2 regions of the Guptibacillus sedimenti genome follow, and region 2 is predicted to be linked to the other one. Evidence: a T-box and tRNA genes for the amino acid it is inferred to sense, from the RefSeq annotation. Region 2 holds a T-box; the other holds one or more tRNA genes.

What was found. The T-box of region 2 lies ahead of thrS (threonine--tRNA ligase). A T-box ahead of a tRNA ligase gene usually reads a tRNA of that ligase, here a tRNA-Thr.
Region 1: it encodes a tRNA-Thr, which carries the amino acid that the T-box ahead of thrS (threonine--tRNA ligase) is inferred to sense. The anticodon was not compared.

Annotation. Positions count from the first base shown of each region.
Region 1 covers NZ_JAQQWV010000012.1:5,954-13,978, reverse strand. The annotation lists gene PQ578_RS21575 (toxic anion resistance protein) at 1-272, opposite strand, end outside; gene PQ578_RS21570 (glutaredoxin domain-containing protein) at 485-739, shown strand; gene PQ578_RS21565 (acyl-CoA dehydrogenase family protein) at 766-1,911, shown strand; gene PQ578_RS21560 (cell wall hydrolase) at 2,057-2,665, shown strand; gene kapB (kinase-associated lipoprotein KapB) at 2,740-3,135, shown strand; gene trhO (oxygen-dependent tRNA uridine(34) hydroxylase TrhO) at 3,236-4,138, shown strand; gene PQ578_RS21545 (NRDE family protein) at 4,197-4,952, shown strand; gene PQ578_RS21540 (hypothetical protein) at 5,079-5,234, shown strand; tRNA gene PQ578_RS21535 (tRNA-Val) at 5,388-5,463, shown strand; tRNA gene PQ578_RS21530 (tRNA-Thr) at 5,640-5,715, shown strand; tRNA gene PQ578_RS21525 (tRNA-Leu) at 5,721-5,805, shown strand; tRNA gene PQ578_RS21520 (tRNA-Arg) at 5,818-5,894, shown strand; tRNA gene PQ578_RS21515 (tRNA-Ala) at 5,901-5,976, shown strand; tRNA gene PQ578_RS21510 (tRNA-Ser) at 5,987-6,079, shown strand; tRNA gene PQ578_RS21505 (tRNA-Gly) at 6,085-6,158, shown strand; tRNA gene PQ578_RS21500 (tRNA-Glu) at 6,166-6,240, shown strand; gene PQ578_RS21495 (transporter) at 6,368-6,697, shown strand; gene PQ578_RS21490 (YpjP family protein) at 6,830-7,474, shown strand; gene PQ578_RS21485 (hypothetical protein) at 7,531-7,758, shown strand; gene PQ578_RS21480 (YuzB family protein) at 7,951-8,025, opposite strand, start outside.
Region 2 covers NZ_JAQQWV010000001.1:1,175,111-1,183,135, forward strand. The annotation lists gene nrdR (transcriptional regulator NrdR) at 1-415, shown strand, start outside; gene PQ578_RS05700 (replication initiation and membrane attachment family protein) at 548-1,900, shown strand; gene dnaI (primosomal protein DnaI) at 1,916-2,848, shown strand; gene PQ578_RS05710 (putative sporulation protein YtxC) at 2,947-3,783, shown strand; T-box leader at 3,840-4,055, shown strand; gene thrS (threonine--tRNA ligase) at 4,098-6,035, shown strand; ribosomal protein L20 leader region at 6,213-6,334, shown strand; gene infC (translation initiation factor IF-3) at 6,424-6,927, shown strand; gene rpmI (50S ribosomal protein L35) at 6,950-7,150, shown strand; gene rplT (50S ribosomal protein L20) at 7,196-7,552, shown strand; gene PQ578_RS05735 (DUF1294 domain-containing protein) at 7,626-7,904, shown strand; gene PQ578_RS05740 (cytochrome d ubiquinol oxidase subunit II) at 7,942-8,025, opposite strand, start outside.

The DNA.
Region 1 (8,025 bases), on a different contig from region 2:
TTATTTTTCTTTAAGTAAGAGGGCTCAAGTTCTGAAACGTGCTCTCTAAGTTTGTGTAGATTATCAGGTAAATCGTTATTCGGTTGATCAATCATTCCTTTAACCGGTCGCTTTAATGCTTCTAATGACTCTCCAGCATCACGCTGGGCATCTTCACCTAGCCCAGATAAGGATTGAAGTATTTTATCTGTATCATCTTCATGATAAAAGCTTTGAATAATTTCCTCAGCTTTTTCACGTTGAGAGTTAACTTTTTCAGGCTGATTACTCATATATGACACTCCTTCAATAGAATGAAATCGTTTGGGTTTACTTCCTACCATTCTATACGAATAGATTTCGCGAAAAGTTTCAAAACACCTTCAGCAAAACCTTTCCCTTTGCGAAATAAGTACAAACGTATCGCATGTAAAATAGTTGAAAGATGATGAGAGGGGTGATATGTTTTAAACGGATTTATTTTAACGTTAGGACGTGATGAAAGATGAAAAATGTAAAGCTCTACACCCAACCGGCATGTCCACCGTGCGAGTTTGTGAAAAATTATTTTCAAATGCATGGCGTCACATATGAACTGTTAAATATAAAAGAAAACCAGGCAGCGCGGAATGAGCTCATCAACGAGCACGGATCAATGTCCACGCCAACGATTGTCATTGATGATGAAGTGATTATTGGATTTGAACAAGAACGGATTGATGAACTTCTTGATCTTTCGTCTTCTAAAATGAAGGATTGATAACTTGTTGAAAGAGGGTGAATGAAATGATTGAGAAATTTGTTCGCAATGATCGTCAGAAAGAGCTCCTGGATCTAGCTAGTAAGCATCGCGCTGAGCTTAAAGAGAGCGCTGAGCAAATAGACAAGGAAGCGCGCATTCCTGACGCCATTATAGCAAGTATGAAGGATTCAGGTTTTACTTCACTGCCCATTCCAGAGGAATTTGGTGGGAAAGAACTTTCCCTTTACGAACTAGTCCTTATTCAAGAGGAGCTTGGGAAAGGCGAAGGAGCAGGTGCGTTATCGATTGGTTGGCACTTTGGTATTCTAAAAGATCTTCAAGATCGTCGACCTTGGAATGATCACAAGTATGCGGAACTTTGCATGGATGTATTGAAAGGGGCGCTTGTGAATAGAGCTCAAACAGAAGAGGAGACTGGTGATCCAACGAGAGGAGGACTGCCTGCAACGATCGCAACAGAAGTAGAGGGGGGCTATCAGCTTACTGGCCGAAAAACATTCACAACGTTAAGTCCACATCTTGACTCTGTGATTGTGAAATCGACGTTAAATGGTGTGCCAGCTGACTTCTTAGTATCAATGAATCAAAAAGGTGTATCCCTTGAACAAACATGGGAAGTTTTGGGGATGAGAGGAACGAGAAGTGATGATCTTGTCTTAACAGACGTCTTCGTTCCGTCTGAAGCTCTCCTTGAAATTTATGATAAGGAACGCAAAACGGCATCCCTTCCTCCTGCCTGGTTACTTCATATCCCCGCTGTGTATCTTGGGATTGCTGAATCTGCACGAGAAGAAGCGGTGAAATTTGTTACTTCTTATCAACCGAACAGTCTAGATATTCCATTAAAAGATGTTCCCCATATCCAAGATAAGTTTGGGCGCATATCCCTTGCACTCTTAAGTGCTCGTCACTTTCTTTATTCGGTCGCAGAGCAGTGGGATCAGTATCCAGAAGAGCGAATGAACATGCAGGGACAGCTTTTTGCTGCAAAATCGCAGGCAGTTAAAGCTGCGATGGAAGCTGTTGACCTTTCCATGCGCATTGTAGGGGGAAGGAGCTTGATGAAAAAGAATCAGTTGGAACGCTTGTACAGAGATGTTCGAGCGGGACTTCATAATCCTCCTAGTGATGAATTAACGCTACAAGTTCTTGCGATGAAGCAATTTTAAGATGAGTGTTTACTCCTTCTATAATTGGAAGGAGTTTCTTTTTGTTCTTATATGTGGATCTCATCCCTATGACTCCCTATTGTAAATATGCTGTTCTTCCTCTATCCTTTATGGCGTGTTAAAAGCTACTGAAAGGATGGGGTGTATGAAAAAGTCGGTTCTGACGATTATAATGACAAGTCTCTTTTTTACGATGTTTTCTGCTCAGTCTCATCAAGTAGGGGCGGTTACTATGATGAAGGTACCTCCGATGATCGAAGAAGAACAAACTGCAATTGCTCCTAGTGAAACGCCTGAACCGGAAACGAAGCAGGATGTGGCACTATTGCTTAACCTTCCTGTTAAAAATATGAATGATGTTAAGAAAGTAACGAAGGATCAATTTTCCGTTACCAACTATTCAATAGAAGAAATTGAAATGCTAGCCAAATTAGTTAATGGAGAAGCGAGAGGCGAAACGTTTGAAGGAAAAGTAGCGGTAGCTTCTGTAACCATTAATCGTGTTCTTTCTTCAAAATTTCCAAATAGCCTAAAAGAAGTAATCTTTGAAAGTGGCGCATATACGGCCGTATCAGATGGTCAATATGATCAGCGTCCAGGACCAGAGTCCTACAAAGCAGTCTATGCTGCACTTAGTGGACAAGATCCAAGTTCAGGTGCTTTGTTTTATTATAATCCTGATATCGCCACGGACGATTGGATTCGGACAAGGCATATTATTAAAGAAATTGGCAAACATGTCTTCACAAGATAAAATCCTCCTGACGAAGGAGGATTTTATGATATCATCGACTTGTACCCACAGTTTGATGAAGGAGTGAAGCGAAAATGACACAGAAAAAAACGTTTCAACCAGGTGAAATAGTCACAGCAGGATATAAGACAGGTAGGTATATTGGAGAGGTTGTAGACCTTAAGGATCCAAAAGCGGTTGTCAAAGTGCTTGCGGTGATGAAACACCCAACACAGGGCGATCTTCATAATCCAAAACAGCTAGATGTTCCGCTTTTCCATCAACGTAAAGCGCTGGCTCAATATGAGAAGGCTCTTGTGCCGTTATCAGCTATTAACCACTATGAAGGGGACGTTCCGAATTACAACGAATCGTTGCAAGAAGCCCTTGGTACACAAGAAGCTGAGTTAAAGCATGAAGGCGGAAGATGGGCAGAGGCTTCTCTCATTGAAATTGAAAAACTTAAAGAAGAGTATTTTCCGACAAGATAGTCTTCTTTACATCACTATTTAAATCGGGTAAGATATAGTATTGATTTAGGCTTGCAATAAGAAGTACTAAGTGAAGAAGACGTAAAGGGTGGTTTTTGATTTGCAATCAGAAGCTTCAGCATATCAAGTGCTGTTATATTATCAGTATGTAGAAATTGAAGATCCAGCTTATTTTGCTCGAAAGCATCTTAAGTTCTGTCAATCTTTGAATTTAAAAGGAAGAGTGCTTGTCGGTACAGAAGGAATTAACGGAACTGTTTCAGGAACCGTTCAGGATACTGAGCGGTATATGGAAGAACTAAAAGCTGACGAACGCTTCCACGATATGGTGTTTAAAATTGACGAAGCACATGGTCATACGTTTAAAAAGATGCACGTTCGACCTCGTGAAGAGATTGTTTCATTAAGACTTGAGGAAGATGTTAATCCGAAAGAAATCACCGGTAACTACCTTGAGCCGAAGGAGTTTATGGAAGCGCTAGAAGACGATGATGTGATTGTTATTGACGCTAGAAATGATTATGAGTATGATATTGGTCATTTCCGTAATGCCATTCGTCCTGACATTAAAGCATTTCGTGATCTTCCGGACTGGATCGAGCAGAATCTTGCCGACCAAAAGGACAAAAAAGTATTAACGTATTGCACGGGCGGAATTCGCTGTGAGAAATTTTCAGGATATTTATTAAAGAAAGGGTTCTCTGATGTTTCTCAGCTTCATGGTGGGATTGTCACGTACGGTAAAGACCCAGAAGTACAAGGCAAATATTTCGACGGTAAATGCTTTGTTTTTGATGATCGCCTTGCTGTACCTGTGAACCGTACTGATGAAGATAGGGTGATAGGGAAATGCTATCATTGCGAAGAACCGGCAGATACGTACATTAATTGTGCCAATGTAACGTGTGACAAGCTTCATATCGTATGTGATTCTTGCAAAGAAGAACATCAGCAATATTGTTCATCAGCTTGTGAGGAAGAAGTTCACATGGCGCAAATGTAACGCAGCGGATACCGCTGCGTTTTTTTTACACTTAACCAGGGTGAGGAGGTACGTAGAGGTGTGTTTAATTGCTGTAGCAATAAATGTTCATAAAAAATACCCTTTTATTTTAGTCGCTAATCGAGACGAGTTTTACGAGCGTCCAACAATGCCTGTGCATTATTGGGACGATGTACCTGGATTACTAGGTGGTCGTGATTTGAAAGCAATGGGAACATGGCTTGGTGTTACAACAAAAGGGAAAATTGCGGCGCTTACAAATTATCGAGAGCCTGGTGAAGAACCTAAGAGGCATTCAAGAGGCGATTTACCTGCTGATTACTTACGACAGAATCAAACAGCAGAGGCATATTTAAAAACCGTTCAACAAAAGAAAGATCAGTACAATGGGTTTAATTTACTTGCGGGAGATTTTAACACCCTTTATTACTATTCAAATAAGCAAAACCAAATATCCAGAGTAGAAAGTGGCATTCATGCGGTAAGTAATCATTTATTGAATACGAACTGGCCGAAAGTAGAGATGCTTAAGGAAGAGCTCACCCACTATATACGAGAAAAAAACGAACTTGATCAGGAACGGCTTTTTGAAATGCTCTCGCATGCTGATCCTGCGCCAGATCATTTATTACCTGAAACAGGGGTACCAATCGAATGGGAGAGAATGCTTTCACCGGTATTTATTTCATCTGAGAATTACGGTACAAGAGCGCAAACGATCATCACCGTTACACCGGATGGTCAAGTAACCTTTACCGAGCGAACAGGAAAGGATAAGGAAAACACGTACCAATTTATCCTGAATGAGGAATAAAGTTTCAGGTGCTGAATAAATTATGTGTTACCTGTAACTTTTCGATCTAAAATAAAGTAAGAGGTTCTAGTTTCAAAACGAGCATACAGGGGTATTGGGAGTTAATACTTATGAGGAGGGGTTTTTTTGAAAAGAAAGCGTCACTATCTTGAAGATCAGCTTTTGAGGGAATCACTTGATATGAAGGAATACCGAAAATATGATTCTGAAATGGTGACTAAAAAAAGACCAGTACTCCGTGAAAATAAAAAGAAAAAACCACTCATTCAAACACTAGTATAAGCGAGGAAGAAATTCCTCGCTTTTTTTTATGGAAAAGGGTTGTATTTTTCATAAAGCGATGATAAGATAAGTCTTGTCCTTGAAAAAACACATAAAATTAAGTGTTGACGAAGTAACGGTTTATATAGTATGATTATGAAGTCGCTGTTTAATGGAGGATTAGCTCAGCTGGGAGAGCATCTGCCTTACAAGCAGAGGGTCGGCGGTTCGAGCCCGTCATCCTCCACCATTAATTTTAAAGGTAACATAAGCGGTGCTACTCATGAAATTATGCGGTCTAGCTCAATTGGTAGAGCAAGGAGCAAGACTTCACCGAATGATCTACGACTTGTCTCGACGCAGCTTGCTTTAAAGCAAAGCTTGCAGAGGAAGAGACGACAACCTGATTAAGCTTCAATAGACTTCGCCGGTCTAGCTCAATTGGTAGAGCAACTGACTTGTAATCAGTAGGTTGGGGGTTCAAGTCCTCTGGCCGGCACCACACATGCGGGTGTGGCGGAATTGGCAGACGCGCTAGACTTAGGATCTAGTGTCTTACGACGTGGGGGTTCAAGTCCCTTCACCCGCACCATATATTATTTTCGCGCCCGTAGCTCAATTGGATAGAGCGTCTGACTACGGATCAGAAGGTTAGGGATTCGACTTCTCTCGGGCGCACCATATTACGGGGCCTTAGCTCAGCTGGGAGAGCGCCTGCCTTGCACGCAGGAGGTCAGCGGTTCGATCCCGCTAGGCTCCACCAATTATATATCGGAGGAATACCCAAGTCTGGCTGAAGGGATCGGTCTTGAAAACCGACAGGGGCTTAGTCGCCCGCGGGGGTTCGAATCCCTCTTCCTCCTCCATCTTTGCGGGTGTAGTTTAGTGGTAAAACCTCAGCCTTCCAAGCTGATGTCGTGGGTTCGATCCCCATCACCCGCTCCATTTTGTTGGCCCGTTGGTCAAGCGGTTAAGACACCGCCCTTTCACGGCGGTAACACGGGTTCGAATCCCGTACGGGTCACCAGCATCCTTTAACGAAATGATTTTTCTCAAGCATACTCAGGAGAGATGCTTTTTTTGTTGTTTTCATTTCGGTACATCTCACTTGGATACCGCATACATTGCTGTATATAAGAGAGGGGATGGACCGAATGTATTATGAAGAACATGAGCATATTGCTTACCACTATGACAACACTGATGCTTATCGCCAGCAGCCAGTAGCACCAACATCGAGCCCACCTGCATCACCGCCTCCAAGACCAATGTCTTCTGCGCAAGCAGGAACATTTGCTGTTGATCCTGGCTCAATTAGAAGATGCATGTATCGATTTACTTATATTTGGATGAGAGATGGCAATTCGTTCTGGTTTTGGCCGGTATTTGTAGGAAGTACGTCTGTATCCGGATTTCGTTGGACTGGTAGAAGGTGGGTTTATACAGGAATTAGCTTAAGAAGAATTGACATGTTTCAATGCTAAATCGTGGAGCGCTTACATGAGGCGCTCTTTTTCATGACTTCATTGTGAAAAATAGCGTAAATATCTGGCTTTTTTTAATAGATCGTGCGAAAATAAGACTAACTATTGATCTTCGAAAGTCAGGTGCACATAATGAAATTTCCTCTATGGATGAGAAAGTTATTTGTAGCATTTGTCGCTGTTATGACGTTAGGAACGGTTATTCCTACTGGATACCTGGCAGATGAAAAAAACGAGCCGTCAGAGACGTATCAGGAGGAAGGCCATCTTCTTCTCGATTCATTGGACGAGCCTTTAGGGTTATCGGAACCTACGGAAGAAGAGGCTACAGATTGGCCGACAATTGCAGCTCAAGTTCCTTCTACTGAATTACTTGCACATTTTGTCACTTATGCAAGTAGTCAGTCAGAAGAACAGGGATTATCAAAGTTTGGAGAAGCGATTTCAACTCGTGTAGGTAGCGAATATTCGGAGTCAATCGTTCCCAAAATGACAGAAGCCATTGTAGCATCTGTTGCAGATCTCGACATTGAAGAACTTAGGACGCTTCGTTTAACAGAATCACCGTCTGGCGGATATGGAGAGCGGATACTTCATGTATACAGCGAACAGAGTGGAGAAGACCTTTTGCGCTTTCACGTTCGAAGAGATCACCCACCTCAGGATGGCTACTGGTTTAACTTTCACTATCATGCAGCAGATGATAATTTTGAAGAGCATTATGAAGTAGGTAAAATTTATTGGGATAAAAACACTCCGCCTAAGTGGCTCTCTTAAGAGAGGTGCGCGGGGTGTTTTTGGTTGGAGAGTAGTAAGGGAGGATTACAGCCTAGATGGAACTTGTACAATGCATTAGAGATGTTTTTGAAGAAGAACCGCTTGTCGGTTCAGAAAACCCGTTTCAGCGAAAATTGTTTAAAGAGGGAAATTTTTATCCGGTTTACAGGGATGAACACAATAGTTGGATTACACTCGATGAAGAAGGCGAACAGCATATCATTGCAACAGGGGATTTGCTAAATGATGATTTTTGGTTCACATTTCGGTTTCGAATCGCATAAGAAAAAGCCGCAGCGTGCGGCTTTTACTTCTTTTTAGGGCGCGCGTTTTGCGGGCCTCTTTTTTTATTCATCAGAAGAGCGTCTTCGCCTTCTTTTTTGCCCTGGATCCCGGTTTTAGGATCATAAGCATTACGGTTTTTCATACAAGTGCCTCCTCTATGTGGATTCAACACTTAGTATGTCCGATTCTCCTTAAAACATCGGGTTTTCTTCGATGAACTGGTAGACGTTATCAACAAGTTCATCTGGCGTTTCACCAGTCACACG
Region 2 (8,025 bases):
CTCCAGACCGGTTCATGAAGGCCGATCGATACGCAGGCGCCGCGAATGTGAATCGTGTACCTATCGATTTACAACGTTTGAAACAGTTGAAGAAATACCGCTTATTGTCGTGAAAAAAGATGGAGCTAGGGAAGAGTTTAGCCGGGAAAAAATTCTCAGAGGTTTAATTAAAGCCTGCGAGAAAAGACCCGTGCCGCTCGAAAAACTTGAAACCATCGTAAATGAAATAGAACGGGACCTTCGTAATCAGGGAGCTTCCGAGATCAGTAGTGATACTGTCGGTGAGCTTGTGATGGATCAACTGGCAAAAGTTGACGAAGTGGCTTACGTTCGATTTGCTTCCGTTTATCGTCAGTTTAAAGATATCAATGTTTTTATTCGTGAGCTTAAAGAATTAATTAACAGAGCAGAGTAAGGAAAAGGAGCTTAGTGTAAGCTCTTTTTTTGTACGTTAATAAGACAAATGCCATGATGAGTCAAGACCTTGCTATGTCTCAGGCTATCAGTTAGTTAGAAAAATCTATGAAGGAATATAAAGGTGAAGCATATGCATTGGAAAGAACTTCTTCCTGTTGATACGCTTCAAATTGAGGCGTTCGGGTTATTGCATGAGTATGATAGGAATGTCCTTACCCTGTTGTACCAGCCTCTAATTGGTGCAGGGGCCTACAGTCTCTATATGACGATGTGGAGCGCCCATGAGCAACAGGACAGTCTTGTTACAAAAATGACTCATCATCATTTATTACTGATGATGAGATGGGATACAAAAAAACTACTTGAAGAGCGACGAAAGCTAGAGGGGATCGGCTTATTAAAAACTTTCCTCAAAAACGGAGAAGATCCGAGACACTTTACTTACGAGCTTCAGCCACCGCTAACACCTGATCGTTTTTTTAATGACGGTGTTTTAAATATTTATTTGTTCAATCGATTAGGGCGTAATCGATACCAGGATTTAAAGAAGTATTTCTCTGATGAAAAGCCAGATTTGTCAGAATATAAAGATATGACTGCTTCGTTTAACGAAGTATACGATTCCCTGCATCCTTCTGAGATGACGGCAAGTTATGAGGAAGAAGATGATGTTCGAGAGATCGCAAGTCGAAATGATAATAAGGGTCTTGTTTTCACTTCATCTGAATTTGACTTTGATGTGATGAAACAGCACATTTCTGATATGATTGTAACAGAGAAAATGTTTACTGATTCGGTTAAGAAAACAATTGAGCGACTTGCTTTTGTCTATAAGATTGAGCCTTATGAAATGGGGCGAATCGTGGAACAGGCGGCCATTCATCATGATGAGCTATCAGATGATCTTCTCCGAAAAGAAGTAAGCAGCTGGTTTGCTCTTGAAAATCGAGGAAAGGTACCTGCTCTTCAATATAGGAGACAGCCTGCTGCATTGCAAGAATTCCATACAAAAGAGCCTGTAACGGAAGAGGAGAAGGCCGCTCAGCGTTATGAGCAAATGACACCTTATGATATTCTCCAACGTGCGGCAGAAGGTGGTAAGCCATCAGAAGCAGATATGAAGCTTGTCGAGCGTATTATGGATGAACAGAAGCTAACTCCTGGTGTAATGAACGTTCTTCTTGATTTTATTATTGAAACACAAGATAAAAAACTCTCGAAAAACTACGTAGAAAAATTTGCGAGTCACTGGGCAAGAGCCAGGGTAAAGACAGTGAGAGAAGCCATGGATCTTGCCATAAAAGAACTACAGCAGCCCAAGAAAAAGGCGAATCCAGCATCTCGAGGAAAGGGAAGTTCTACAGCTCGAAAAGACAAAGTTCCTGAATGGATATCGGATCAAAAAGAACCCGATATGTCTCATGAAGAGCGCTCAGAAAAACAAGATCAGCTCAAAAAAATGCTAAGCAAATACAAAAAATAAAGCGGGGTGAAATGTATGGAGTCCATCCAAGAATCGTTTAATAAAATGCCGGGTAACAAGAAGTTCCAACAGCAATATCAAGAAATGAAAAAAGCGATCATGGCAGATGAAGATATTCAAGCATTTATTGAGGAACAAGATGAAGTCGATGAAAAAATGATTGATCGAAGTCTTGCAAGATTGTATGAATTTACGACTCAGTCTAAACGGTGTGAGGGGTGCCCGGGGCTCTCCAACTGTATTAATATGATGCAAGGGTACGAGCCGGAGTTATTTCTTAATCGTTCAGTCATCGATATTCGTTATAATCGCTGTCCAACAAGGATTGAAGAAGATAAGAATAAGAAGCGTAATGAAATGATTCAGAGCTACTATATTCCAAAAGAAATTCTTGAAGCGACATTTGCGGATTTGGATGATGAAGATCCTGTGCGAATTGAAGCGATTGGTACAGCTATTCAATACGTCGAGGACTTTGTTCCGGGTGAAACGAAGAAAGGGCTCTATATTCATGGTGGTTTTGGTGTTGGCAAAACATTTATTCTAGGGGCAATTGCAAATCAGTTAGCGAAGGAAAAAGGCGTTCGTTCGCAGTTTATTTATACGCCTGATTTCTTTCGACAAATGAAGAGTGCCATACAAGATCAATCGATTGATGAAAAGCTAAATTACTTAAAAGAGACTCCTTTATTAATCCTTGATGATATTGGGGCTGAAAATATTTCGAGTTGGGTACGGGATGACATACTTGGTGCTCTGCTCCAATATCGCATGACAGAAGGATTACCAACCCTTTATTCTTCTAATCTAGATTATTCCTTGTTAGAGGAGCATCTCGCTTACTCTCATAAAAGTGGAATTGAAGAAACAAAAGCGAAGCGAATCATGGAAAGAATAAAGCATTTTACCACCCCAGTCTTTTTACAGGGGAAAAATAGACGAGTCTAAAGTCTTCCTTAGGGAAGGCTTTTTTATTGTTCTATACATCATTTCCAATCTGGAGCCATATAGATTTTAGTAAGAAGGTGGACAGGGGGGGGGATATATTGGTTTCAATAACATTTGATCAAAAAGAAGATTTTCAATTTGTTTATGAATATTTGATAAAGGATAGGAACGTTCAACAAAAAGTCTCCGTTAATGAAGAGGAATTAACGCTCTCTGTACAAGTGGAACCATATAATGCAAAGTTGTGTTATCACATCTCCAAATGCATCGTCCGCTGTGTTAGCACCATCTATGAGAAGCGATGGATGAAACAAATATTAACAACAAAATATTACTATCAAGATAAAGATGAAATTGGCGAAATTACAGCAATTGCAAAAAGTATTGGAGAGGGAGACAAAGAAGAACTCCCTCGCTCTGATCGCTACACAAAGCGGGTTGATTTATTGCATCGATCAACGTTTTCTTGTATTGAACAGGGCGGAACGATCTTATTTGACTCTTATTTACGGTTTCGAACCGGTCCTTATCGAGCTCTGTTAACTGAGCTAATTGGCGAAGCGATTGACGAGTATAAACTTGAGCAAGAATATCAGAATTTTATTGAAGCATTAAGGCTTCTTCTTAAATCAAGAGAGGCTCTCCAAGAAAAAGTTGTGCTTGTTTTTGATGGTAGCTACCGATTATATGATCTAAGTGGTCATAAGCTTAATGGGATTCATGAAACACTTGATAACATTCCAAATGGACTTTCTTTGGAAGAAATAGATTCTGAAATACTTTTGCCGCTTCTGATTCTTGCTCCTAAAGAAATTTATTTATATACAGAAGACACGGAAGAAGGGTTGGCTCAAACCATTCGTAATGTTTTTGAAGAACGACTATGTTTTTTTCCGTTGTCACGGGTTAAAAACTTTTTTTCTGGCAATCATTAAAATAAGCTTGATTTTCATAAGTACACTACTTATAATACCTACATACACGCATATACGTTATTGTTACGATAAGGACATGAGATGTTCTGTCTGCTTTAAGAGAGGGAAGGATTGGTGTGAACTTCCTAGCGAGACAAGCATTCTTACCACCTTTGAACTCTACCCTGGAAATAGGGTAGCGTTTCTGCTACGTTACAGCAATCTGAGCCGTATAGGATTTTCTCTATATGGGAAGCAGGGTGGAACCACGAGATAAAACACTCGTCCCTTTTTGGGATGAGTGTTTTTTTATATGCAAAAAGGAGTGAAGAAGCATGGCTGAAATGGTAAAGATTACGTTCCCAGATGGTTCTGTGAAAGAATTTAATAAAGGAACAACAACTGAAGAGATTGCAAGCTCAATTAGTCCGGGCTTAAAGAAAAAAGCTCTTGCAGGAAAGGTGAATGGCGTTCTTTTCGATTTGCGTCGTGAAATTGAAGAAGATGCATCGATTGAAATCGTAACACAAGAAAGTGAAGACGGACTTGAAGTTCTTCGCCATAGTACGGCTCATTTAATGGCTCAAGCGATTAAGCGTCTCTATGGTGATGTGAAACTTGGCGTTGGCCCAGTCATTGATAGTGGATTCTATTACGATATTGATTGCCCTGTATCAATTACACCTGAAGATCTTCCGAAAATCGAAAAAGAAATGAAAAAAATTATTAATGAAAATCTTGAAGTGAAGCGTATTGTTGTCAGTCGTGCTGAAGCAGAGAAAATGTTTAAGGAAATTGGCGATGATCTTAAGTTAGAATTGCTTGAAGCGATACCTGACGATGAACAGGTGACAATTTATGAACAAGGCGAATTCTTTGATCTTTGTCGTGGGCCACATGTTCCTTCAACTAGTAAGATCAAAGCCTTTAAACTACTATCGATTGCAGGTGCGTACTGGCGTGGAGATAGCGAAAATCAAATGCTACAACGCATTTATGGTACAGCATTTCCCAAGCAGTCCCAGGTTGAAGAGTACCTTCGTCTTTTAGAAGAAGCGAAAGAGCGCGATCACCGTAAACTTGGTAAAGAGCTAAAGCTATTTACGATTTCTCAAGAAGTTGGACAAGGGCTCCCAATCTGGTTGCCAAGAGGAGCGACGATTCGCCGTACGATTGAACGATACATTGTTGACCTCGAGGAACGTCTTGGTTATAACCATGTTTATACACCTCACCTTGCGAACGTGGAGCTTTATAAAACAAGTGGTCATTGGGATCACTACCAAGACGATATGTATCCACCAATGAAAATGGATGAAACAGAAGAATTGGTTCTTCGTCCAATGAACTGTCCCCACCATATGATGATTTACAAAAATGATCTGAAAAGCTACCGCAGTCTTCCGTATCGTGTGGCTGAGCTAGGAACAATGCACCGCTATGAAATGTCTGGTGCCCTAGCAGGACTTCAGCGCGTACGTTCAATGACGTTAAATGATGCTCATATTTTCTGTCGTCCAGATCAGATTAAGCAAGAATTTATTGAAGTTGTCGAGCTGATTCAGGAAGTTTATAAAGACTTCAATATTAGTGATTATTCATTCCGTCTTTCTTATCGTGACCCAGCTGATAAGAAAAAGTATATCGACAATGACGAAATGTGGGAAAAAGCACAAAAAATGCTGAAAGAAGCAATGGATGATCTTAACGTTGAATATGTAGAAGCAGAAGGCGAAGCGGCATTTTATGGTCCGAAATTAGATGTTCAAGTGAAAACTGCATTAGGTAAAGAGGAGACTCTTTCGACTGTCCAACTTGATTTCCTTCTTCCAGAACGATTTGATCTTTCTTACATCGGTGAAGATGGTAACCATCATCGTCCAGTCGTCATTCACCGAGGTGTCGTTTCTACAATGGAACGCTTTGTAGCCTTCTTGATTGAAGAATATAAAGGGGCATTTCCAACATGGCTTGCTCCAATTCAGGCAGAAATTATTCCTGTATCGGAAGTACACCTGGAATATGCGAAGAGTGTTCAGAAAAAACTTCAACGCGCTGGAATTCGAGTTGAAGTAGACGAACGCAACGAAAAGATTGGGTACAAAATTCGTGAAGCACAAATGCAGAAAATCCCTTATATGCTCGTAGTAGGGGATAAAGAAGTTGAAGGTGAAGCGGTTAATGTTCGTCGCTACAGCCAGCAGGATTCTGAGACTGTTTCTCTAAACGAATTTACTGCTCGAATAGAAGAAGAAATTAAAGACAAAAAGTAACGAAAAGCCGGCGTAAATGCCGGCTTTATTTTATAAGATGAAACAAATATACAAAAAACACTTGTCACAAAGAGAAAGATTCGTTATGATAATCAAGTGCACTTCGAACGAATCTTATCACCTTGACATAAATTTGGTCAGCATGGTATACTGTCTTAGGTAATTAAATATCGGAAACAAAGCAAGCAGAAGCGCCCGCTTCTCACCTGATTGACGCCATAATTGGTAGTTTGCAGGTACACTGTTCTTATAATTGTGTAATGTGTGGGTGTCGTATGCGCCGACGCTTTTTTTATGCTTTGAACCGGATATAAACCATTTAATGACATCATGTGAGATGATCATCATCGAACAATAACCATGGAGGTGGCTGATTATTAGTAGAGATATGAACGTCAATGAGGGCATTCGTGCTCGGGAAGTACGTCTAGTTGGTGCAGACGGAAACCAAATTGGTGTGAAATCCAAAAATGAGGCATTAGATATGGCTCGTAATGCAAATCTTGATCTTGTGATGGTTGCTCCAAACGCGAAACCTCCTGTTTGTCGCATTATGGACTACGGAAAGTTCCGCTATGAGCAGCAGAAGAAAGAGAAAGAAGCGCGTAAGAAACAAAAGATTATTACCGTTAAAGAAGTTCGCTTGAGCCCGAATATTGAAGAACACGACTTCAATACGAAACTTCGTAATGCACGTAAGTTTCTTGAAAAAGGTGACAAAGTGAAAGCATCGATCCGTTTCCGCGGACGTATGATTACACACTCTGATATCGGTAAAAAGGTGCTTGAGCACCTAGCAGAAGATTGCAAAGATATTGCAACTGTTGAGTCCAAACCAAAAATGGAAGGACGCAGCATGTTCCTAATCTTGGCACCTATCGCAGAAAAGTAATTCTTGAAGGAGGAACTCACTCATGCCAAAAATGAAATCTCACCGTGGAGCTTCAAAACGGTTTAAGAAAACTGGATCAGGTAAACTTAAGCGCAGCCGTGCTTACACTAGCCATATGTTCGGTAACAAGTCTCAAAAGCAGAAGCGTAAGCTTCGTAAAGCTTCTCTTGTTTCCGCAGGTGACTTCAAGCGCATTAAGACTTTAATCTACAACAAGAAGTAATCGGTTTTCATATTATTTAGACACAGAAATTAGGAGGGGTTTAGTATGCCAAGAGTAAAAGGTGGCTACGTAACACGTCGCAGACGTAAAAGAACGTTAAAACTCGCAAAAGGATATTACGGATCGAAGTCTTTGCTTTTCAAAGTTGCTAATCAGCAAGTTATGAAATCAAACATGTACGCTTACCGTGACCGTCGTCAGAAAAAACGCGACTTCCGTAAGCTTTGGATCACTCGTATCAACGCGGCAGCTCGTTTGAACGGACTTTCTTACAGCCGTTTGATGTTTGGTCTTAAAACAGCTGGTATCGACATCAACCGTAAAATGCTTGCTGAGCTAGCAGTTAACGACGAAAAAGCGTTCGCTGAACTAGCATCAAAAGCAAAAGAAAACTTGAAATAAGTTCTCAAAAACCATTCTCACACGTTGAGGATGGTTTTTTTGTAGAAAGCTTTAAGTTAGGAGGAAATGTGAAGTGAACGGTCTTATTATATTTTTTATTTATTTGGTTCTTATTAATAGTGGAAGTTTCATTATAATGGGAGTAGACAAACGAAGAGCAAAAAAGAGAGGTCGAAGGATTTCAGAAAAGACGTTGTGGCTTTTTATTGTAATTGGAGGGAGTATCGGAGGGTATTTTGGTATGAAACGGTTTAGACATAAAACGAAGCATTCTCAATTTGTTTACGGCATTCCTGCTGTTATGATTGTACATATCCTTTTGATAAGCGGTTCTATATACTTGAATAAGTAAAATGATAAAACGCAGCATATGCTGCGTTTTTTTGCGTTTAAGATTCATTTTGTTTAAGGTACCGTTTATCTTTTAAGAAGAGGCGCCAGAAATAAATAAAGCCTGGTGTTAAGATAAAGAA